One region of the Dactylosporangium sp. NPDC051485 genome, then DNA from elsewhere that is predicted to be linked to it. Evidence: predicted binding sites of a transcription regulator. Region 1 holds the regulator's gene; each other region holds the start of a gene.
The links. Region 1 encodes HrcA, which represses chaperone genes, less so after heat shock. Its sites were predicted from a motif close to GGTTNGCACNCTCNNNNNGAGNGTGCNAACC; they were not measured.
Positions count from the first base shown of each region.

Region 2: groES (co-chaperone GroES) is a predicted target of HrcA. The motif match lies at 1,735-1,765, and genes of this name have one in related genera.
Region 3: groL (chaperonin GroEL) is a predicted target of HrcA. The motif match lies at 1,624-1,654, and genes of this name have one in related genera.

Region 1 is NZ_JBFAZW010000002.1:82,613-90,281, forward strand. Features, by position in the region: gene AB0M46_RS01330 (NUDIX domain-containing protein) at 1-143, shown strand, start outside; gene AB0M46_RS01335 (GlsB/YeaQ/YmgE family stress response membrane protein) at 212-490, shown strand; gene AB0M46_RS01340 (phytanoyl-CoA dioxygenase family protein) at 564-1,484, opposite strand; gene AB0M46_RS01345 (hypothetical protein) at 1,652-2,545, opposite strand; gene AB0M46_RS01350 (enoyl-CoA hydratase-related protein) at 2,637-3,413, opposite strand; gene hemW (radical SAM family heme chaperone HemW) at 3,461-4,627, shown strand; gene AB0M46_RS01360 (DUF4870 domain-containing protein) at 4,685-5,341, opposite strand; gene hrcA (heat-inducible transcriptional repressor HrcA) at 5,526-6,548, shown strand; gene dnaJ (molecular chaperone DnaJ) at 6,575-7,669, shown strand, end outside.
Region 2 is NZ_JBFAZW010000105.1:22,869-30,537, reverse strand. Features, by position in the region: gene groL (chaperonin GroEL) at 1-1,247, opposite strand, end outside; gene groES (co-chaperone GroES) at 1,343-1,657, opposite strand; gene AB0M46_RS40825 (methyltransferase domain-containing protein) at 1,854-3,059, shown strand; gene AB0M46_RS40820 (hypothetical protein) at 3,019-3,765, opposite strand; gene ybaK (Cys-tRNA(Pro) deacylase) at 3,783-4,262, shown strand; gene AB0M46_RS40810 (DUF1707 domain-containing protein) at 4,276-4,563, shown strand; gene AB0M46_RS40805 (ABC transporter ATP-binding protein) at 4,576-6,309, opposite strand; gene AB0M46_RS40800 (ABC transporter ATP-binding protein) at 6,309-7,669, opposite strand, start outside.
Region 3 is NZ_JBFAZW010000034.1:80,153-87,821, reverse strand. Features, by position in the region: gene paaN (phenylacetic acid degradation protein PaaN) at 1-949, shown strand, start outside; gene AB0M46_RS20985 (cold-shock protein) at 1,218-1,421, shown strand; gene groL (chaperonin GroEL) at 1,830-3,452, shown strand; gene AB0M46_RS20975 (GNAT family N-acetyltransferase) at 3,992-4,861, shown strand; gene AB0M46_RS20970 (dipeptidase) at 5,154-6,227, shown strand; gene AB0M46_RS20965 (hypothetical protein) at 6,252-6,689, opposite strand; gene AB0M46_RS20960 (S8 family serine peptidase) at 6,835-7,669, opposite strand, start outside.

The DNA.
Region 1 (7,669 bases):
GGGAGATAACCCTGGATCCGGCCGAGGCCAGCGAGTTCACCTGGCTCGCGCTGGCGGATCCGCCCGAGATGGCATTTGCGACCATGGACCTCGTGTTGCGCAATCCGATCGTTCGACAATCGTCGGTGCGTTTGGCGATGTGAGTCTGCGGGCATCACCAGTTCAACCGCAAAGCACAACCCCTGGTTGAGTTGGTAAGAGGAGGACTCCAGTGACTGTCACCGGAATCATCACCGCGCTCATCGTCGGTCTGATCGTGGGTGCGCTGGGCCGCCTGGTCGTTCCCGGCCGGCAGAACATCTCGATCCTGCTGACGATGGTCGTCGGCGTGATCGCCGCCCTGCTGGGCACCGTCGTGGCCCGCGCGATCGGGATCTCCACCGACACCCCGGGTGTCGACTGGGGCGAGCTGCTGATTCAGGTGCTGCTCGCGGCCGTCGGCGTGGCCCTGGTGGCCGGTCTCCACGGGCGTGGCCGCCGCGCCCTGTGATTTCTCACCGAATACGCGATTGACCCCCGGTTTGTCACAAGCCGGGGGTCAATCGCGTTTCAAGGGTTGTTCTTTAACGCAGCCAGGGAATCGAACGGTCGAGCAGGCCGCGGGTCTTCAGCTCCTTGCGCAGCGGAATCTCCTCGTCGATGTAACCGTTCCAGTTGATGCCCCAGTAGTTGGCCGTGTGCGATGCCTCGCCGAGCAGCTGGCGCTGCACCGGCGTGCGGTTGGCCCACCACTCGCCGTCGAAGTCGATCGGCATGTCGTCGAGAATGCGGATCCACCGGTAGGTGTAGCCGACGAACAGCATCTTGCGCGTGATGTTCGAGTAGTTGGGCGACCGCGAGTGCCAGAGGCGGCGGTCGAAGATGAAGCAGTCACCTGGGTTCGCGGTGATCTCGACGGTGCCCTCGGGGTCGGGGTTGTGCACCGTCGTGTCAGCGGGGCGGGGCAGGGAGTTCCACAGGTGGCTGCCCGGGATGACCTTGGTGGCGCCCCGGCCGGTCTCCGAGAGGTCGGAGATCACGTAGGCGACCTTCAGCGAGAACATCGGCCGCGGGACGTTGGGGTCCATCGTCTCGGGGTCGGAGTTCTGGCGGTAGCCGTCCTGGTGCCAGCCCCACGAGGGCGGCTCTTCCTCGGAGGTGGGCGGGGTGACGTCCAGGTGGTTGTGGTGCGTGTAGATGTTCCACCCGGCCAGGCCCCACATGTACGGGAAGATGGTCGGCTGGGTCAGCAGGTGCCCGAAGAGCTCGTCCCGATTCAGGAAGCCCAGCAGGTGCAGCGTGCCGTCCTTCTTCATGCTGGACGACCCGGCCGCCTTCTCCTCGGCGTAGACCCGGTCCATGGCGGCCTCGAGCTGGGCCCGGTGGTCCTCCGTGAGGACGTTGCGGACCAACAGGAAGCCGTTGTCCAGGAACTCCTTGCGATCGGTCTCGCTGATCGGCTCGTAGCCGGTGAGACCGTCGTAGTCGGGTGCAGCGGACGTCATGTCCTCCCCTTACTTCTTGAACCTTGCTACTACTTGGCAGAGCCCTTGCTCAGTAATCGCGAACGACCGATCGTAACGCGAGGTGCATGCCGCGCCGACTCGGGAGTTGGCCACCGGACAGTGGCCGAAAGGGCGACAACCTGCTGGTCGCGCGGAACGTCAGTGCCTCAGTAGACCTCGGCGACGACCCGTTCGCCGGCCGGGCCGGCGTCGATGCCGCCACGCTCCGTCACGTGTGACCACGCTCCGCTGGAGGCGGTCCACTGCATGTCGGCATAGACCACCCGCTTGACGCCGTGGTCCTGGGCGTGGGCGACCAGCCAGTGGGCATACTGCCAGCCGGACTTCGCCTCGCGGACCTTGAGCGCCACTCCGACGAGGTTCTGCACGTTCGCGGTGCTGACGCTGCCCCAGTCCAGCTGCAGGCTGTCGCCGAGCGAGCGGGCGGCGTCCGGGCCGTGGCTGGACGCCTCCCTGATGGTGCAGGCCACCGCGCCGGTCACGTCGCCGGACAGTGCGCGCACCATGATCTCGGACTCGTCGGCCCACTTCTCGTAGGCCTCCGGGTGGGCGCTGCGCTGCACCTCCTGGGCCGCGTCGGTGACCCGCATGTCCTGCCAGCCCTTGACCTTGAGCAGGGCGGTGAAGAACGCGTTGGCGGCGTAGCGCGGGTCGGCGATCTGCTCCGGCTTGCCCCAGCCCTGGCTGGGCCGCTGCTGGAACAGCCCGATCGAGTCGCGGTCGCCGCCGGTGAGGTTCTCCAGCTTCGACTCCTGCCACGCGGTGGCCAGCGCGATGACCAGCCCCTTGTGCGGGATCTTGCGGGTCAGCCCGACCGCCGTGATCGTGGCCGCGTTGGCCAGCTGCTCGGCGTCCAGCTGTACCTCACCCGCGTCCCCGGTCGCCCCGACCGACGCGTTGCCGGCGTTGACCACGCAGGCCTTGCCCGCGATGATCGGCAGTTGCAGGCCGTCGCCGATCCGCTGGATCACGGCGTAGGCGCACACGGCCATGGCGACGGCGGCCACCGCCGCGATCGTCACCAGTGTCCGCGCACGCATGGTGAGTCTCCGCTTCGCTCGTTCGTCGATTTGGTGGGCGTTCATCGCGCTCAGGTCGAACAGCGTACGTGTTCGATGCCACTCGAGGGGGTCAGGCGACGCCGTCGGGCACCCAATTCGGGTCGCGTTTGTCCCGGAATGCCATGATGCCCTCGATCCCTTCGGCGGATCCGAAGAATCGGACGGACAGCTCGGTCATGGCCGCCACCTCGTCACGGAACGTGCCGGACTCCCGGCCGTGCAGCAGCTCCTTGACCCCGGCCAGCGCGCCGGGGGCGCCGCGGACGAGGTCGCGCACGTAGCCCTCGACGGCCTCGTCGAGCCGCTCGGCCTCGACCGCGGCGGTCACCAGCCCGATCTGCTCGGCCCGCGCGCCGTCGAAGGTGGCGCCGGTGAGGTACAGCTCGGCGGCCGCCCTCGGCGCCAGCCGAGGCAGGACTGTGGTCGAGATCACGGCGGGGATCACCCCGATGCGCACCTCGGAGAACGCGAAGGTCGCCGCGGTGGTGCACACGGCGATGTCGGCGGCGGCGATGAGCCCCAGGCCACCGGCCCGGGCCGGCCCGCCGACCCGGGCGACGACCGGCTTGCGGGCCTCGCGGATCGCGGCCAGCACGTCGCCGAGCCGGCTCACCGGCGGCTTGCCGCTGCCGAACGCGGCGGCGGTCTCCTTGAGGTCGGCCCCGGAGCAGAAGACCGGGCCGGTGTGGCTCAGCACCACGGCGCGGACGGCGTCGTCGGCCTCGGCCGCGGCCAGGGCGGCGAGCAGCTCCTCGATGAGGGCGGTGGACAGTGCGTTGCGGTTGGCCGGGCTGTCGAGGGTGAGCGTCGCCACGCCCCGCCGGGTGTCGGTCGTCACAAGTGGCATGCGGGCACACTAGACAAGTGCCGGGACTACTACCAGAAGGCGAGCCCATGCCGCGGGACGGCGTCCTGCCCGACGAGGCTGCGCAGCGTGCCGGGCAGGCGGGCTTCGGCGTCTACGTCCACGTGCCGTTCTGCGCCACCCGCTGCGGCTACTGCGACTTCAACACCTACACCGCGGGCGAGGGCGTGCTCAGCGCCGGCTACGCGGAGCAGGTGCTCGACGAGCTCGCCCTGGCCGCGAAGGTGGTCCGCCCGCCGCGGGTCGACACCGTCTTCTTCGGCGGCGGCACCCCGACGCTGCTGCCGCCGGGCGAGCTCGGCCGCATCCTGGAGGGCATCGACCGGACCTGGGGTCTGGCCGCCGGCGCCGAGGTGACCACCGAGGCCAACCCCGAGTCGGTCGACCTGGCGGCGCTGCGGGAGCTGCGGGCGGCCGGGTTCAACCGGCTCTCGCTCGGCATGCAGTCGGTCGCGCCGCACGTGCTGACCGTGCTCGATCGCCGGCACACGCCGGGCCGCCCGGCGCAGATCGCGGGTGAGGCCCGCACGGCCGGGTTCGACCGCGTCAGCCTGGACCTGATTTACGGTACGCCGGGGGAGCGGCCCGAGGACTTCGCCGCCTCGCTGCGCACGGCCGTGGACGCCGGCGTCGACCACGTCAGCGCCTATGCGCTCATCGTCGAGGACGGCACCCGGATGGCCGCGCGGATGCGGCGGGGTGAGCTGCCCTTCCCCGACGACGACGTGGCCGCGGACCGGTATGTGGCCGCCGACGAGACGCTCACCGCGGCCGGGTTCGCGTGGTACGAGGTGTCCAACTGGTCCCGGGACTCGCCCTGCCGGCACAACGAGCTCTACTGGCGCGGCGGGGACTGGTGGGGCTTCGGGCCGGGCGCGCATAGCCACGTCGGCGGCGTGCGCTGGTGGAACGTCAAGCACCCGCACGCCTATGCGGCGCGGCTGGCCGACGCCGCCTCGCCGGGGCAGGCCCGGGAGGTACTGACGCCGGAAGAACGGCACATGGAGGACGTCATGCTGCGCATCCGGTTGGCCGACGGGCTGGCGCTGGACGCGCTCGACGCGGCCGGACTGGCCGGCGCGCGGGACTGCCTCGCCGACGGGCAGCTGGAGGCGGAGGCGTTCGCGGAGGGCCGGGCCGTGCTCACCCTGCGTGGTCGGCTGCTCGCGGACCACGTGGCCCGGGCGCTGACGTGAACGTATGCGGGGCGGTCGCCTCCGAGGTTGGCGACCGCCCCGAGATGACTGCGGGTCCTACTTGATCAGGCGCAGGGTGGCCGGGTAGCGGTACAGCTCACCGTTGTTCGCCTTCATGCCGCCGATGATGCACATGACGAGGACGTAGATCCACAGCAGGAACGGCACGAAGATCAGGATGACCGTGCAGGCCCCGATGATCCACGACAGGATCAGCGCGATCCCGTAGGTGATCTGGAAGTTGAGCGCCTCGTTGGCGTGCGCCTTGACGGTCGGCGACTCGTTGCCCTTCGCGAGCAGCGCGATGAGCGGGGCGATGAAGCCGATCAGGATGCCGCCGAAGTGGGCGATGAGCGCCCACGTCTTCTCGTCGCTGTTGGCGTAGCCGACGGGGGCCGGGCCGCCCGCGCCGGGCGCGCCGTACTGCCCGGGCTGCTGGTAGCCGGGCTGCTGGTACCCCTGCTGCTGGTAACCGGGCTGCTGGTATCCCGGCTGCTGGTACCCGGACTGCTCGTAACCGGGCTGCTGGTATCCCGGCTGCTGGTACCCGGGCTGCTGGTAGCCGGCGCCGGAGGTCGGCGGGGCGCCGTAGCCGCCGCCGCTGGACGGCGGCGGCGTGTACCCGCCACCCGACACGGGCGGCTGGGGCGGGTACCCGGAGTTGGGGTCCGACGGCATGCCGTATTCCCCCGGGGGACGAGGTGGTTCTGTCATGGGGGTCACGGTAGGTGCATCGATCAAGTGGCGCCAGCGACACGACATGACGTCTTTTCGACATCTTTTGCGCAGCCCAGCGGTCGTGCCGTCTATCGTGCGCGAAACGATCATCGCGTGCCCCTGCGCGACTGACGTAGACTGGCACTCACTAGTTGGGAGTGCCAGTCGACGAGGAGGTGCCATGGCCCTTGACGAGCGCAAGCTGGAAGTGCTGCGCGCCATCGTCGAGGACTACGTCGCCACCCAGGAACCGGTCGGCAGCAAGGCACTGGTCGAGCGGCACAACCTTCGGGTTTCCCCGGCGACGGTCCGCAACGACATGGCCGTGCTGGAGGAGGAGGGGTACATCAGGCAGCCGCACACCAGTGCGGGCCGGGTGCCCACCGACGCCGGCTACCGGCTCTTCGTCGACAAGCTCTCCCGGGTCAAGCCGCTCACCCAGGCCGAGCGCCGGGCGATCGAGCGGTTCCTGATCGGGGCGGTCGACCTCGACGACGTCGTGCACCGCACGGTCCGGCTGCTCGCGCAGCTCACCCGGCAGGTCGCCGTGGTGCAGTATCCGAGCCTGTCCCGGGCCAGCGTGCGGCACTTCGAACTGGTGCCGATCTCCACCACCCGGCTCATGGTCGTGATGATCGCCGAGACGGGCCGGGTGGAGCAGCGCCTGGTCGACCTGCCCGGCCCGACCCTCGCCGACGAGGTGACGGAGCTGCGGCGGCTCATCAACGAGAAGCTGGTGGGCAAGCGGCTGGTCGACACCCCACCGCTGGTCCAGGCGCTGGTCGAGGAGGCCGCGCCGAGCCTGCGGCCGCCGATGACGGCGCTGTCGACGGTGCTGCTGGAGACGCTGGTCGAGCGATCCGAGGAGCGCATCGCGCTCGCCGGCACCGCCAACCTGGCCCGCGGCGGCCTGCTGGACTTCCAGGGCTCGCTGCGGCCGATCCTCGAGGCGCTCGAGGAGGAGGTCATCCTGCTCAAGCTCTTCGGCGAGGTGGAGCCCAGCATGACGCGGGTCCGCATCGGCGACGAGAACGAGATCGAGGACCTGCGGACCGCGTCGATCGTGGCCACCGGCTACGGGCCGGGCACCATGGTTGTCGGTGGCATGGGCGTCCTCGGTCCGACCCGGATGGACTACCCCGGGAACATCGCGACCGTGCGCGCCGTGGCACGCTACGTCGGCGACCTGCTGGCACAGAGTTGACATCTATCTCAGGGGCATAGGACTCAGTGGCGAAGGACTATTACGGGATTCTCGGCGTCAAGCGAGACTCCACGGCCGATGAGATCAAGCGGGCCTACCGTCGGTTGGCCCGCGAATTCCACCCGGACGTCAATCCCGATCCGGCGGCGCAGGAGAAGTTCAAGGAGATCAACGCCGCGTACGAGGTCCTCTCCGACCCGCGCAAGCGTGAGATGGTCGACCTGGGCGGCGACCCGCTCGCCCCGAACGGCGGAGGGGCCGGCCCCGCCGGTGGCGCCTTCGTCGGCTTCCAGGACATCATGGACGCCTTCTTCGGCACCCAGTCCGCCCGCGGGCCCCGCCCGCGCGTGCGCCCGGGCGCCGACGCGATCCTGCGCCTCGACCTCGACCTGCACGAGACGGCCTTCGGCGTCGAGGCGCCGATCCAGGTCGACACCGCGGTCGTGTGCAACACCTGCCAGGGCGCCGGCACCGCGGCGGGCACCCACCTGCAGACCTGCGAGATCTGCCAGGGCCGCGGCGAGGTCCAGTCGGTGCAGCGCACCTTCCTGGGCCAGGTCGTCTCCGCTCGCCCCTGCTCGGCCTGCCAGGGCTTCGGCACGACCATCCCGCACCCGTGCGCGACCTGCGGCGGCGACGGCCGGGTCCGCACCCGCCGCCAGCTGACCGTGAAGATCCCCTCCGGCGTCGAGGACGGCATGCGCATCCGCCTCGCCCAGCAGGGCGAGGTCGGCCCCGGCGGCGGCCCGCCCGGCGACCTCTACGTCGAGATCCACGAGCGCCCGCACGACGTGTACTCGCGCAAGGACGACGACCTGCACTGCCGCGTCACCGTGCCGATGACCGCCGCGGCCCTCGGCACCCGCCTGACCATCAAGACCCTCGACGGCGAGGAGATGGTCGACGTGAAGGCCGGCACCCAGCCGACCTCGACGCTGCGCATCCGCGGCAAGGGCGTGCCGCACCTGCGCGGCGCCGGCCGGGGCGACCTCTACGTCCACCTCGACGTGCGCACCCCGACCCGCCTGGAGCCGGAGCAGGAGCGCCTCCTGCGCGAGTTCGCCCGCAGCCGCGGCGAGGAGGTCGCCGAGCTGTCCAAGCAGGGCGGCTTCTTCTCCCGG
Region 2 (7,669 bases), on a different contig from region 1:
GCGGCGCCGCCGCCGGGGACGATGCCCTCCTGCACCGCGGCCTTGGTCGCGGAGATCGCGTCCTCGATGCGGTGCTTGCGCTCCTTCATCTCGACCTCGGTCGCCGCGCCGGCCTTGATGACCGCCACGCCGCCCGCGAGCTTCGCGACGCGCTCGTTGAGCTTCTCCTTGTCCCAGTCGGAGTCGGAGGCCTCGATCTCCTTGCGCAGCTGCTCGACGCGCCCCTCGACCTCGGACTTGTCGCCGCCGCCGTCCACGATCGTGGTCAGGTCCTTGGAGACCACCACGCGGCGGGCGGTGCCCAGCTGCTCCAGGCCGACGCCCTCGAGCTTGTAGCCAAGCTCCGGGGCGACCAGCTCGGCGCCGGTCAGGATCGAGATGTCCTGCAGCATCGCCTTGCGGCGGTCGCCGAAGCCGGGCGCCTTGACCGCGACGATCTTGAAGGTCTTGCGGATCGCGTTCACGACGAGGGTGGACAGGGCCTGGCCCTCGACGTCCTCGGCGATGATCAGCAGCGGCTTGTTGTTCTGGACGATCTTCTCCAGGAGGGGCAGCAGCTCCTCGATGGCGGAGATCTTCTGGGTGGTGACCAGGACGTAGGTGTCCTCGAGGACAGCCTCCTGGGCCTCCACGTCGGTCACGAAGTGCGGCGACACGAAGCCCTTGTCGAACTGCATGCCCTCGGTGACCTCGAGCTCGGTCGTGAGGGTCGAGCCCTCCTCGACCGTGATGACGCCGTCGCGGCCGACCCGCTCCATCGCCGAGGCGATGAGGTCGCCGATGGTGGCGTCCTGCGCGGAGATGGTGGCGACCTGCGCGATCTCGGTGTGGCTCGCGACCGGGGTGGCCTTGTCCTTGAGGGCCTGCACGACCGCGGCCGAGGCCGCGTCGATGCCGCGCTTGAGCCCGGCCGGGTTGGCGCCGGCGGTCACGTTGCGCAGGCCCTCGCGGACGAGCGCCTGGGCCAGGACCGTGGCCGTGGTGGTGCCGTCGCCCGCCACGTCGTTGGTCTTGGTGGCGACCTCCTTGACCAGCTGCGCGCCAAGGTTCTCGTACGGGTTGGCGAGCTCGATCTCCTTGGCGATCGTCACGCCGTCGTTGGTGATGGTGGGGGCACCGAACTTCTTGTCCAGGACGACGTTGCGCCCCCGGGGGCCGAGCGTGACCTTGACCGTGTCGGCCAGGCGGTTGACGCCGTGCTCCAGAAGGTGGCGCGCCTCGTCGGAGAAGCTCAGGATCTTCGCCATGCTTGTTGGATTCCCTTCAAAGCGACACCGCCCCGGCCGCCGAGCGACTGACGCACGGGTCCGGGGCGGTGGCCACTGCTTCTAGTGAAGAAAGGTCACTTCTCGATGACAGCGAGCACGTCGCGGGCCGAGAGCACCAGGTACTCCGCGCCGGCGTACTTGACCTCGGTGCCGCCGTACTTCGAGTAGATGACGGTGTCGCCGACCTTGACGTCGATCGGCACCCGGTTGCCCTTGTCGTCGATGCGACCCGGGCCCACCGCGATGACGGTGCCCTCCTGGGGCTTCTCCTTCGCGGTGTCCGGAATGACGATGCCCGAGGCGGTGGTCGTCTCAGCCTCGTTGGCCTGGACCAGGATGCGGTCCTCGAGCGGCTTGATCGCAACCTGCGTCGCGGTAGTCACGGGCATACCCTCCTGGGGTATCGAGCTTGCTCATCTAGTAGCCCGGTAGAGCCGTCGTCGCGGGTGCCGGCCCCGGCCGGGTTGACTGGCACCCTCGACACGAGAGTGCTAATCGGAGGTTATGTCGGCGGCTAGCACTCCGTCAACTAGAGTGCCAAACACGCCACGAAATCACCCGGCGATCATTGCGCATAATCGGCTGGTGGAGCTCGACGACCTGATGGCGCTGGACACCGAGGCCGGGCGGGCGGCGCTGGCCGCGGCCGCCGCGCAGCCCGAGGACGATCCGCTGGCCGCGGCCTCTGCGCTGCGGGCCCGCGGGTTCGCGCCGGCCCTGGCCGCGGCCGCGCTGACCCAGGCCGGGCTCCGGCGCAAGGCGGCCGCCAAGTTCGGCCCCGACGCCGCCGTGATGCTCTTCACGCGGGCCGGGCTGGAGCAAGCCACCCGGGCCGTCGTCGCCCGCCGCCGGGCCGCCCGGCTGGCCGCCGCCGGCGCGCGCCGCGTCGCCGACCTCGGCTGCGGGGTAGGCGCCGACACCATCGCCTTCGCCCGGGCGGGACTGCAGGTCTTGGCCGTTGACGCCGCCGCCGCCACGGCCGCCGTCGCGGAGGCCAACGTCCGCGCGCTGCGGCTGGCCGATGCGGTACGCGTACAGGCCCGCGACGCCACGGAGCTGGACCTCGCCGAGTTCGACGCCGTCTTCTGCGACCCGGCCCGCCGCACGACGGGCGGCCGCCGGGTGTTCGACCCCCGCGCCTACTCCCCGCCGTGGGACTTCGTCGCCGCCCTGCCGAGCCGGGTGCGCTACGCCGTGCTGAAGCTCGCCCCGGGCATCGACCACGCGCTGCTGCCCGAGGGCGCGGAGGGCGAGTGGGTGTCGGTCGACGGCGACGTGGTCGAGGCGGCCGCGTGGTGCGGGCCGCTGGCGAAGGCCCCGCGCCGGGCGACGGTCCTGCGCGGCGGGGAGGCGGTCGAGCTCACCGGCTCCGGCGAGGAGCGCGCCCCGGTCGGCCCGATCGGCGGCTACCTGCACGACCCCGACGGCGCCGTCGTGCGGGCCCACCTGGTGGCCGAGCTCGCCGAGTCGCTGGGCGGCACGCTGCTGGACCCCGAGATCGCGTACGTCACGACGGCGGGCGCGGCGCCGAGCCCCTTGGCCCGGCAGTACGAAATCCTCGAACGCCTGCCGATCGCCCTCAAGAAGCTGCGGGCCGCGCTGCGCGCCCTCGACGTCGGCGCGCTGCAGATCCTCAAGCGCGGCTCCGCCCACGACGTCGAGGACCTGCGCCGCCAGCTGCGCCTGGAGGGCTCGCGGTCGGCCGCGCTGGCGCTGACCAGGATCAACGGCGAGCACGCCGCACTGCTGCTCAGACCAGCGGGTGGCCCAGGCGCCGCTGCAGATCGCTGAGGACGTCCTCGGCCAGCAGGTCCGGGGGGCGCAGGCCGAGCTGGCCCATGAGCCGGCGGCCGGTGTCGCGGCACATCTCGTACGTCAACCGGTCATTGAGCCACCGCAGCCACTCGACGATGTCGTTGACGTAGAAGGCCACGCTCTGCTCGGAGTTGCGCTGCCGCCGCTCCTCGGCCACCACCAGCAGCGCCGCCGCCAGGCGCTTGCGCGGGAAGTCGTGGCCGGACAGGGCGTCGGCGACGGCATCGGCCCGGTGCCGGGGCGCGGTCGGCGACACCGTCAGCTTCGGAAACGGCGGCTCGCCGGCCGTCCAGACCTGCGCGCTGCGCGGCACGAACTCGGGCTCGAGCACCACGTCGACCCGGGAGGCGTGGCCGGGGTCGTCGACGGCGACGAGCACCCGCGGGCCGTAGCCGCTGACCTTGATGACGTACCGCGACGCCCCGCCGCCCTCCTCGACGCAGAACTTGGCGTCGGGCAGCTTGAGCACCCCGTCGAAGACCAGCCGGCCGACCCGCGGGCCGGCGCCCTGCCAGAGCCGCACCCGCACCGGCCCGACCTGCGGCCGCGCGGCAATGCGCACGTGGTGCTCGGTCGCGGTGACCGCGCCGTCGCCGTCGAACACGGAAAGGTCGACGGCGTTCGTGGCGCCCAGGAACAGGTGGCCGGGGCCGAGGTACAACTGGACCGCGCCGATCTGCATGTCGCTATTGTGGGCCAGTGGCGAGCAAGGGCACCCCGGCGACCGCACTGCTGACGCGCGCGAAGATCGTCTTCACCCCGCATACCTACGAGGTCGACCCCCGCGCCGCCTCCTACGGCGAGGCCGCCGCCGCGGCGCTGGGCGTCGACCCGTCGCGGCTGTTCAAGACCCTCGTGACCACCGTGGACGGGCAGCTCACCGTGGGTGTGGTGCCGGTCTCGGCGTCGTTGGACCTCAAGGCGCTGGCCGCCGCGGTGAGCGGCAAGCGGGCCGCGATGGCCGAGCCGGCCGCGGCCGAGCGGGCCACCGGCTACGTCACCGGCGGAATCTCCCCGGTCGGGCAGCGTTCCCGGCTGCCGATCGTGATCGACGAGTCCGCCTCGCAGCTGGCGACCATGTACGTCTCCGGCGGGCGCCGCGGCCTGCAGATCGAGCTCGCCCCGGCCGACCTCGTGCAGGTCACCGGGGCAACGCTGGCGCCGATCGCCGCGCACTGAAACCATGGGCGGCGTGCGGGCATCGGACGAGGACCGGCGGCGCGTGATCACGGTCCTGCAGCGGCACACCGAGGCGGGCCGGCTCACCCTCGACGAGTTCTCCGAGCGTGCGGGCACCGTCTACTCGGCCAGGACCATGGACGAGCTGCGCGGGGCGATCGCCGACCTGCCCGCGCTCGCCCCGTCCGCCCCGGCTCCCCTGCCGCCCGAGTCGCACGACGGCCGCCAGCTGCTGCTCACCTTCGCCCTCGCGATCGGCGCGCTGATCGTCATCGGGGTCGTATACACCCTGATCAAGTAGGCTACACCCTGATCAAGTAGCCCACGACCGCCACAGCGCGGCGTAGGCGCCGTCGGCCGCGACTAGCTCGTCGTGGCTGCCCAGCTCCGTGATCCGCCCGTCCTCCACGACCGCGACCCGGTCGGCGTCGTGGGCGGAGAAGAGCCGGTGCGCGATCGCCACCACGGTCCGGCCCGCCAGCGCCCCGGCCAGCGAGCGCTCCAGGTGCCGGGCCGCCCGCGGATCGATGAGCGAGGTCGCCTCGTCGAGGACCAGCGTGTGCGGGTCGGCGAGGACCAGCCGGGCCAGCGCCAGTTGCTGGGCCTGCGCCGGGGACAGGGACAGGTCGGTGGCGTCCAGGCCGAGGGCCATCGCCCAGTCGAGGGCGTCGACGGTGGCCAGGGCCGCGAACAGCTCCTCGTCGGTCGCGTCCATCCTGGCCAGCGTCAGGTTGTCGCGCAGGCTGCCAATGAACACGTGGTGCTCCTGGGTGACCAGCGCCACGTGCCCGCGCAGCTCGTCGAGGGGGAGATCCGTCAGCGGTACCGCACCCAGCTCCACCGACCCCGACCGTGGCGCGTGGATCCCGGCGAGCAGCCGGCCCAGCGTCGACTTGCCGGCGCCCGAAGGGCCGACCATGGCCAGCCGCTCGCCCGGCCGGATCTCGAGGTCGATGCCGTGCAGCACGTCGCGGCCGTCCACATAGGAGTACCGCACGCCGGAGGCAACGAGCCGCTCGTCGACCGGCGTTCGCGCCGGCCCGCCCACCAGCGCCGGCCCGCCCACCGGCGGCGGCTCGACCGCCGCGCGCACCCCGGCCACGCGGGCGAGGGAGGCCAGGCCGAGCTGCAGGCGGTCGAAGTACGACAGCACGCGGTCCAGCGGGTCGACGACCGCGACGAAGTACAGCACCGTGGTCGTCACCTGCCCGACGCTCGCCCAGCCCTCGGCGACGAACCAGCCGCCGGCCACCAGCGTCACCACCGGCGGCACCGCGTAGGCGAACTCGGTGAGGGGGTACCACACCGTGCGCAGCCCCAGCGTGTAGCGCTCGGCGGCGTACAGCTCCTCCAGGTGCCGCTGGGTCCGCTCCACCCGCGCCCGCTGCCGGCTCAGGGTCTCGACGGTCCGGGCCCCCTCGACCGTCTCGGTCAGCCCGTCCACCACCCGCGCGAACGCGGCCCCGGTGCGCAGATAGCCGTCGGGGGCGCGGCGGAAGTACCAGCGGGAGACGTAGTACAGCCCGGGCACCACGATCAGCGCCGGCACCAGCAGCAGCGGCGCGACCAGCGCGATCGCCCCGAGCGTGAGCAGCATCTGCAGCAGCCCGACCACGATCGTCGGCAGCGTGTTGTCCACCGACTCCGACGTCTGCTGCACGTCCCGCGTCGCCCGGCTGAGCAGGTCGCCGGTGCCGGCCCGCTCCACCGTGGACAGCGGCACGGACAGCACCCCGTCGACGAACTCCTCCCGCAGCCGGGCCAGCACCTGCTCGGCCAGCCGCGCCGAGGCCAGCCGCGCGTAGCGCACCAGCACCGACTGCGCGATCACGAACCCGGCGATGGCCATGGCGATCCGGTCCACGGTCCACGTCGTGGTCCCGGCCGCGACCCGCCCCACCAGCATCCCCAGCAGCGGAGGCGCCGCCAGCCCGGCCGCCGCCGCGGAAAGGTGCAGCACCAGCACCACACTCAGCCGCCCCGGATACGCGGCGAACAGTCCGCCCAGGTAGGCCCGCACCTGCGCCGGCGACGCGATCGGCAGCATCAGTCCTCCCCACGGTTCACGATCGAGGCGTACTCCGGGCAGCCGTCCAGCAGCACCCGATGCGGCCCGGTCGCCGCGACCCGCCCGTCGGCGCCCACGAACGCCACGGTGTCGGCCCGGTCGAGCAGCAGCGGGCTGGTCGTGCAGACCACGGTCGTGCGCCCGGCCCGCGCCTGCGGCAGCCGATCGGCGATGCGCGCCTCGGTGTGAGCGTCGACCGCGCTGGTCGGCTCGACGAGCACCAGCACCGGCGGGTCGAGCGCGAGCGCCCGGGCCAGCCGCAGGCGTTGCTGCTGGCCGCCGGAGAAGTCCCGCCCCCGCTCGGCGATCTCGGTGTCGAGCCCGTCGGGCAGCCCGTCGACGATGTCCCCAGCCGCCGCGGCGTCCAGCGTCGCGCCGCCGCCGAGCTCCTCCCCCAGCGCCCCGCGGAACAGCCGCCCGTCGTTGTCGGCCAGCACGATGTGCCGCCGCACGTCCTCGAGCCGCATTTCCCGCAGCGGTACCCCGCACAGGCGCGCCGCCGACCCCGGCGCCAGGAGCGCGAGGCGATCCGCGATGGCCGCCGCGTCCCCGGGCCGCGCGACCGCGACCGCCGTGAGCACGCCCGCCTTGACGAACAGTCCCGAGTCGGGGTCCTCGAGGTCGCCGGGCTCCAGCGCCGCCGCGGCCGGGTCGTGCACGAAATCGGGCTCGAGCCGCAGCACGTCGACCACCCGGCGCGCGCTCACGAGCCCGCGGATCACCCTGTCGGCGAACTCGGTCAGCGTCCGCAGCGGCGCGATCAGGAACGCGGCGTAGGCGTAGAACGCCACCAGCTCCCCCGGGCTGATCCGCCCGGCCACCGCGAACCGCGCCCCGAGCCAGGTGACCAGCGCGACGAAGCACCCCGGCAACAGGATCTGGGCGGCCTCCAGCATGGACTCGACCCGCGCCACCCGCACCCCGGCGAAGCGCACCCGCTGCGACTCGGTTCGATATCGGACGGAGAACGCGGCCTCGCCCCCGACCCCGCGCAGCACCCGCAACCCCGCCACGATGTCCGCCACCCGCCCGGTGAGCTCCCCGGCGAGCTGCCGCTGGTGGCGCCGCCGGTGGTGCAGCGGGCGCAGCAGCACCCCCACCACCGCCACCAGCACCGGCACACCGATCACCACGACCAGCCCGAGCGGCACCGAAACCCGAAGCAGCAGCACGGACACGACGACGATCGCCACCACCGACCCGAACCCGCGTGCCGTGATGTCCATCGCGAGCCCGACCTGGTCGAAGTCCGACGTCCCGATGCTCACGACCTCGCCGGTGGCCACCCGCCGCTGCAGCCCCGCCCCGAGCCGCGCCGCCTGCCGCACGGTGACCTGCA
Region 3 (7,669 bases), on a different contig from region 1:
CGCGATCACCGTCAGGATCGCCCGGGAGGTGCTGGCCGACGCCGGCTTCGATCCCAACCTCGTGCTGCTGGCCGCCGAGGCGCCCGGCGAGGGGCTGGCCAAGACGCTGGCCCTGCGCCCCGAGGTGCGCATCATCGACTTCACCGGCTCGACCGAGTTCGGCGACTGGCTGGAGGCCCACGCCCGCCAGGCCGTCGTCTACACCGAGAAGGCCGGCGTCAACACGATCGTGATCGACTCCACCGACGACTTCGCCGGGATGTGCCGCAACATCGGGTTCTCGCTGGTGCTGTACTCCGGGCAGATGTGCACCACCCCACAGAACATCCTCGTCCCGGCGGCCGGCATCGCCACCGACGAGGGGCACAAGAGCCTCGACGAGGTGGCCCAGGGCATCGCGGGCTCGGTCGCGAAACTCACCGCGGACGCGGCCAAGGGCGTGGAGCTCACCGGCGCGATCGTCAACGACGGCGTGCTGCAGCGGCTGGAGAAGGCGGCCACGCTCGGCGATTCGGTGCTGGAATCCTCAGACGTTTCGCACCCCACCTACGCCGGCGCGACGGTGCGCACCCCGCTCATCCGCAAGCTCGGCGCCGACGACGCGCAGACCTACGGCACGGAGTGGTTCGGGCCCATTTCCTTCGTTGTTGGAACCGATTCCACGGCGGGCAGTTTGCGGATCTTCGCCGACACCGTCGGCAAGAAGGGCGCATTGACCGCTTCGGTGTATTCGACCTCGGAGGAGGTCCTGGACGCCATGGAAGAGGCCGCACTAGTTGCTGGTGTGCATTTGTCAGTCAACCTTACCGGCGGGGTCTTCGTGAACCAGTCGGCCGCGTTTTCGGACTTCCACGCCAGTGGCGCCAATCCTGCCGCCAATGCCGCGCTGACCGATGGGGCGTACGTGACGGGACGCTTCCGGGTAGTTCAGTCACGCCGTCACGTCTAACCCTGTTACTTACTAACACGTAGTCGCCGGGCGATGTCTGACCATGCAAGAGAAGGCATGCTCGGCGACCTTTTCGAACTGCTTGATTCGTGACCTTGCTGTCCGATTTGGGCCTGTCGGGGCAGGGGTAACTCCTGTACCGTGCGGTTCGGTCGTCGTTCCTTCGCCGGAGCCACCCCCGGAACCGGCGGCTGTGGTCGAAGACCCGGGGGCTGGTCCCCACAGCCAGTCGAGTGACGCAGCAGGACCGAAGTAGAGGAAGTGCACCGTGGCACAGGGCAGCGTCAAGTGGTTCAACAGCGAGAAGGGCTATGGCTTCATCGCGGTCGACGGGGGACAGGACGTGTTCGTCCACTTCTCCGCGATTCAGATGGACGGCTACAAGTCGCTGGAAGACGGACAGCGCGTGGAGTTCGAGATCGCGCAGGGGCAGAAGGGCCCGCAGGCGGAGCAGGTGCGCCTTCTCGCCTGATCAAAGTCCGCATTCGCCCACACCGGGGCACCGTCCTCATAGATGAGGAACGGTGCCCTGCGTCTATTTCCGGGCCTCTTTTTGGACTTTGGGGCGTTTTGTGCCGATGGCGGGTCCTCGGCCGCTAGGGTTGATCTTGCCCCCCACCTTGCCCGTCACCCCTGGTTTGCTTGCACTCGACTGGCCAGAGTGCTAAACAAGGACTTGGCACTCGCGTCAGGCGAGTGCCAATGGTCGGGACGGTGCAGTCCTCCGGTGGGCAACCGCCGGGAGGCTGGTCGTCGCGGGCTCATCCGGCCCGACCGCCGGGGATCCCGCTGGGTCCTCGCAGGGTGCGAAACCAGGCGGTGAGCCGCCGACCCCGCGTGGGTCGAGGCGAATCGTGAGTGTCCAGGAGGACAACGCCGAATGGCCAAGATTATCGCGTTCGACGAAGAGGCGCGCCGCGGTCTCGAGCGGGGCATGAACACCCTCGCCGACGCCGTCAAGGTGACGCTGGGCCCCAAGGGTCGCAACGTCGTCCTCGAGAAGAAGTGGGGCGCGCCCACCATCACCAACGATGGTGTGAGCATCGCCAAGGAGATCGAGCTCGAGGACCCATACGAGAAGATCGGCGCCGAGCTGGTCAAGGAAGTCGCGAAGAAGACCGACGACGTTGCCGGTGACGGCACGACGACGGCGACCGTGCTGGCGCAGGCGCTGGTCCGCGAGGGCCTCCGCAACGTCGCCGCCGGCGCGAACCCGATGGCCCTGAAGCGCGGCATCGAGGCGGCGGTCTCCTCCGTCGCCGACGAGCTGGCCAACCTGGCCAAGGACGTGGAGACCAAGGAGCAGATCGCCTCCACCGCCTCCATCTCCGCCGGTGACTCCACGGTCGGCGAGATCATCGCCGAGGCGATGGACAAGGTCGGCAAGGAAGGCGTCATCACCGTCGAGGAGAGCAACACCTTCGGCCTCGAGCTCGAGCTCACCGAGGGCATGCGCTTCGACAAGGGCTACATCTCGCCGTACTTCGTGACCGACACCGACCGGATGGAGGCCGTCCTCGACGACCCCTACATCCTCATCGTCGAGTCGAAGATCTCCGCGGTGAAGGACCTCCTCCCGGTGCTGGAGAAGGTCATGCAGTCGGGCAAGCCGCTCGCGATCATCTCCGAGGACGTCGAGGCCGAGGCCCTGGCGACCCTCGTGGTGAACAAGATCCGCGGCACCTTCAAGTCGGTTGCCGTCAAGGCCCCCGGCTTCGGCGACCGCCGCAAGGCGATGCTGACCGACATCGCGATCCTGACCGGCGGTCAGGTCATCAGCGAGACCGTCGGCCTCAAGCTGGAGAACGCCGACCTGTCCCTCCTCGGCCGCGCCCGCAAGGTGGTCGTGACCAAGGACGAGACGACCATCGTCGACGGCTCTGGCGACGCCGACTCGATCAACGGCCGGGTCTCGCAGATCCGCGCCGAGATCGAGAAGAGCGACTCGGACTACGACCGCGAGAAGCTGCAGGAGCGCCTGGCCAAGCTGGCCGGCGGCGTTGCGGTCATCAAGGTCGGTGCGGCCACCGAGGTCGAGCTCAAGGAGCGCAAGCACCGCATCGAGGACGCCGTGCGCAACGCGAAGGCGGCCGTCGAAGAGGGCATCGTCCCCGGTGGTGGCGTGGCCCTGGTGCAGGCCGGCAAGACCGCGTTCGACAAGCTGGAGCTGGCCGGCGACGAGGCCACCGGCGCGCAGATCGTGCGCGTCGCGCTCGACGCCCCGCTGCGGCAGATCGCCGTGAACGCCGGCCTCGAGGGCGGCGTCGTGGTCGAGCGCGTCCGCAACCTGGAGGCCGGCCACGGCCTCAACGCGGCGACCGGCGAGTACGTCAACCTGCTGGCCGAGGGCATCATCGACCCGGCCAAGGTGACCCGGTCGGCGCTGCAGAACGCCGCCTCCATCGCGGCCCTGTTCCTCACCACGGAGGCCGTGGTGGCGGACAAGCCGGAGAAGGAGAAGGCCCCGGCCGCCCCGGGTGGCGGCGGCGACATGGACTTCTGAGTCCAGTCCCACGCTTCGGGCGGGTCGGCCTCCGGGCCGACCCGCCCTTTGCTGTCACCGCCCAGCCCGCCCAAGCCCGGCGCCCGCGCCTGCTGAGCCGACCCCGGCCCGGCGCCCGCGCCTGCTGAGCCGACTCCGGGCCGGCGGTCGCGGCTGGTGAGTCGGCCGGCGGGGCGTGCTACGGCCGCTGTTGCTGTGCGGGGCGGTGAGTGCGGCTGCTGAGCCGATATGCCGGGTGTGCCACGGCGATGTTCCTGCGCGCGGACGCTGAATCGATAAGTCGGGCGCTTCGCGCCGCGACTTATCGGATTTATACCCCGACAGGCGGAATGTCCGAACTCACCGCTTTCCGTCGCCGCTCAATGCGCGATGCGGGGTGCCTCACGGCTTCTCTCCGACTTGTCGTAATCCGGCGCTCGCCGCCGCTGGCGCGGGCCCGGGTGAATCCGCGTCCACGCCCAGGACGAGGGTGTTTCGTTTTCCTCACATCCCCGCGACAAGCAGGTCAGCCGCCCCGAACAGTTAGATATGTTTACCAAATGATCGTGGATCTCGAGGATCTCGCGCTCGCGACGGGCGTGCTGGCCCAGGCGCTGGACCTGCCCGAGGACGCGGCCGAGGCCGAGGTGCTGGCGGCCCGCCTCGCCGCGCCGCCGGCCGGGCGCCCCGTGGTGCGCCTGGCCGACGCAGACGGGGCCGGCGTGGTCTTCGCCTCCATCAACGACGCCGATCCGGGCCTCGGCCACGTGGAACTGCTCGCCGTCGCCCCCGAGGCCCGCCGCCGCGGCGTGGGCTCGGCCCTGCTGCGCGCCGCCGAGGAGCGGCTGGCCGGCCTCGGCGCGGATCGGGTCCGGCTCGGCGGCAACCCGCCCTGCTACGCGTGGCCGGGGATCGACGTGCGCTACACGCCGGCGGTCTGCCTGGCCCGGCGCGCGGGGTACCACCTCACGGACACCGCCTGGAACATGACCGCCGACCTGGCCCGCCCCAGCACCGAGGCCGCCGGCGACGAGGCGCGCCTGGAGTCCGCCGGGGTCAAAGTCCTCGCCGCCGGCGCCGACGCGCCCGACTGGGTCCGCGCCATCTGGGGCGACGGCTGGGCGTGGGAGGTCGGGCAGTCCCTGGACCGCAAGGGCGCCGGCTGTTACGTGGCCGTGCGCGACGGCGAGATCCTGGGCTTCGCGGCGTACGGCGCCAACCGCCCCAGCTGGTTCGGCCCGATGGGCACCGCCCCGGCCGCCGAGGGTCTGGGCGTCGGCCGGGTGCTCCTGCGCCGCTGCCTCGCCGACCAGCGCGCCGACGGGCACGCCACCGCGCAGATCGGCTGGGCCGGCCCGATCGGCTTCTACTCCAAGGCCGTCGCCGCCCGCCTCGAGCGCATCTTCTGGATCTACACCAAGACCCTCTAGAAACGCATGCGGGGCAGGGCGTGGGTTCGCCACGCGCCTGCCCCGCACACGTGCCGCCGGTGCCTGTGATCCCCCGTCTTGCCACGGGCGCCGACGTCGTTCGATTGCGGTACCGCCGGATCAGATGTCCGGCTGGTTGCCGCGCTTCTGGTGCATCGAGGTCTGCTGGTTGCCCACGGCTCCCCCTCGTGTCGACCACACCTCGACGTAGTCGGCACTTCTGCCCCACCATATGAGGATGGTTCGCACGTCTGGGGCAAAACGCGCATATCGGAGGCCGTAGGGTCTGCGCATGGACGTGTTCGACGGGCACAACGACCTGCCCTGGCGGCTGCGGGTGCGCGATCCGGCGGGCCGGCTCGACCTCGCCGCCGAACTCGGCGGCACCGGGCTGCACACCGACCTTCCGCGATTGCGTCGCGGCGGCGTCGGGGCCCAGTTCTGGAGCGTGTACGTGCCCAACGACCGCCCCGAGCCCCAGGCCGCGATCCAGGTCGTCGAGCAGGTCGAGCTGGTGCGGAGGATCATCGCGCGGTACCCCGGAAGCCTGGCCCTGGCCACGAACGCCACCGAGGTCGAGCAGGCGCGCGCCGACGGTCGCATCGCCTCGCTGCTCGGGGCCGAGGGCGGGCACTGCCTCGACAATTCGCTCGTCGTGCTGCGCTCGCTCCACAAGCTCGGGATCCGGTACCTCACGCTGACCCACTCCCACAACACCGCCTGGGCCGACAGCGCGACCGACGAGCCGGCCCACGGCGGCCTGACCCCCTTCGGCGAAGAGGTCGTCCGCGAGCTCAACCGCCTCGGCATGCTCGCCGACCTCGCCCACGTCGCCGACGCCACCATGCACGCCGTCCTCGACATCACCACCGCGCCGGCGTTCTTCTCCCACTCCAGCGCCCGCGCGCTGTGCGACCACCCGCGCAACGTCCCCGACGACGTGCTGCTGCGGGTCCGCGACACCGAGGGCGTGGTGATGGTGACCTTCGTGCCGTTCTTCCTGACCGACGAGTGCCGGGCCTGGGGCGACGAGCTGGCCCGGGCCGAGGACGCGATCGCCCTGCCGTGGGACAGCCCTGACTTCCTGCGCGCCCGCCAGGCCTGGATCGGCGCCAACCCGTGCCCGCCCACCTCGGTGCGCGACGTCGCCGACCACGTCGAGCACGTCCGCGAGGTGGCCGGCGTCGACGCCGTCGGGCTGGGCGGCGACTACGACGGCACCGAGGTCGTTCCCGACGGCCTGCCGGACGTCTCGTCGTACCCGGCGCTGCTCGACGAGCTCTCGGCCCGCGGCTGGTCCGACGGGGACCTGCGCAAGCTCGCGTGGGACAACGCCATGCGAGTGCTACGCGCAACATGCGGCTAGGGGCGCCTTGGTGCGCCGCGCGCCTTACGGCCGGCGCGTGCCCATCTGGGCCAGCGCGATGATCCAGCCGGTGATCAGGCCGTACTGCGCGCCGGTCAGTGCCCACAGCAGCGCGTAGTAGAGGCCCGTGTGCGCCGACAGGAACGCGGTGATGAACCCGGCGAGCGCGGCGGCGAAGATCACCGCACCCCAGCCGCTGAAGAAGTCGGCCAGCGTGCCCCGGGCCCGCGAGAGCTCGGCCCCGGCCATCAACGCCAGGAACACCGCCACGAAGATGATGAACAGGATCGCCTTGAGATCCTGCGCCAGCACGTCGCGCACCGGAGCCTGCGAGTCGAAGGTCCACGCCGGCCAGGCCAGCGTGCGAAGGAACAGCCCACCCGCGGTGTCGGGCCGCGTGTTGTCGTTCACCCAGTCCACGAAGATCGGACTGCCGAAGATCAGCACAAGGACGAAAGCCACGACGGCGCCCACATGAGAGGCGGTGCGCCGGCGCGTTCTGGTGAGAGCCATGAGCCTGACATTCCCGAGCGTCAGTTTTTCCAAACGATGCCCGTCAACGCCTCGATCTTCGCAGGCCGTCGGCCGGCGAACGAGGCGGCAGGCCCTAGGGGGAGTGGAGGGCGACGGCGGCCTGGACGGCGGCCAAGGCGTCGACCAGGCCGGCGCCCGTCGTGTCGGCGGGGGTGGCGCAGGCCTTGCCCGTCGCGGTGGCAGGGGTGGCGGTCTCGGCCAGGATGGCGCGGGTGCGGGCGATGTCGCCGATCAGGGCCGGGTTGGCCGACCACATGAGGGCGACCACGCCGGCCACGTGAGGAGTGGCCATCGACGTGCCGCTCAGGTAGTCGTAGCCGCCGCCGGGGAGGGCGGACAGGACGTTCTCGCCCGGGGCCAGGACGTCGGGCTTGGTCAGCCCGTCCGGGGTGGGGCCGCGGCTGGAGAACTCGGCGACGTGGGCGTTGCGGTCGACGGCGCCAACGGTCAGGGTGGCGGCGTAGTTGGCCGGCGGGTCGGTGATGGAGCGGCAGCGCGGGCCCGTGTTGCCGGCGGCGGCGACGAAGAAGATGCCGGCGGCGGCGAACGCGTCGATGGCGGGGCGCATGGAATACAGGTCGCAGCCCTCGACGGACGGGCAGCCCCACGAGTTGGTCAGGACCTGCGGGGCGCGGTCGGGGCGGCCGGCGTGCCACGGGTCGGCGCCCGCCGGATACGGCGCCAGCATGAACTGCAGGCAGGTCACGTAGTTGGCCATGCTGCCCAGGTTGCGCGGGAGGTTCTCGCAGGCCATCCACTGGGCGCCGGGGGCCACGCCGACGCCGGCGCCGACCGCGGTGGCCATGGTGTGCGTGCCGTGGCCGTTGCCGTCGGTCGGGGTGCGGTCGGGGCCGTAGGGGTCGAGCCAGGAGTCCTCGCCGCCGCGGAAGTTGGCGCGCAGGGCCGGG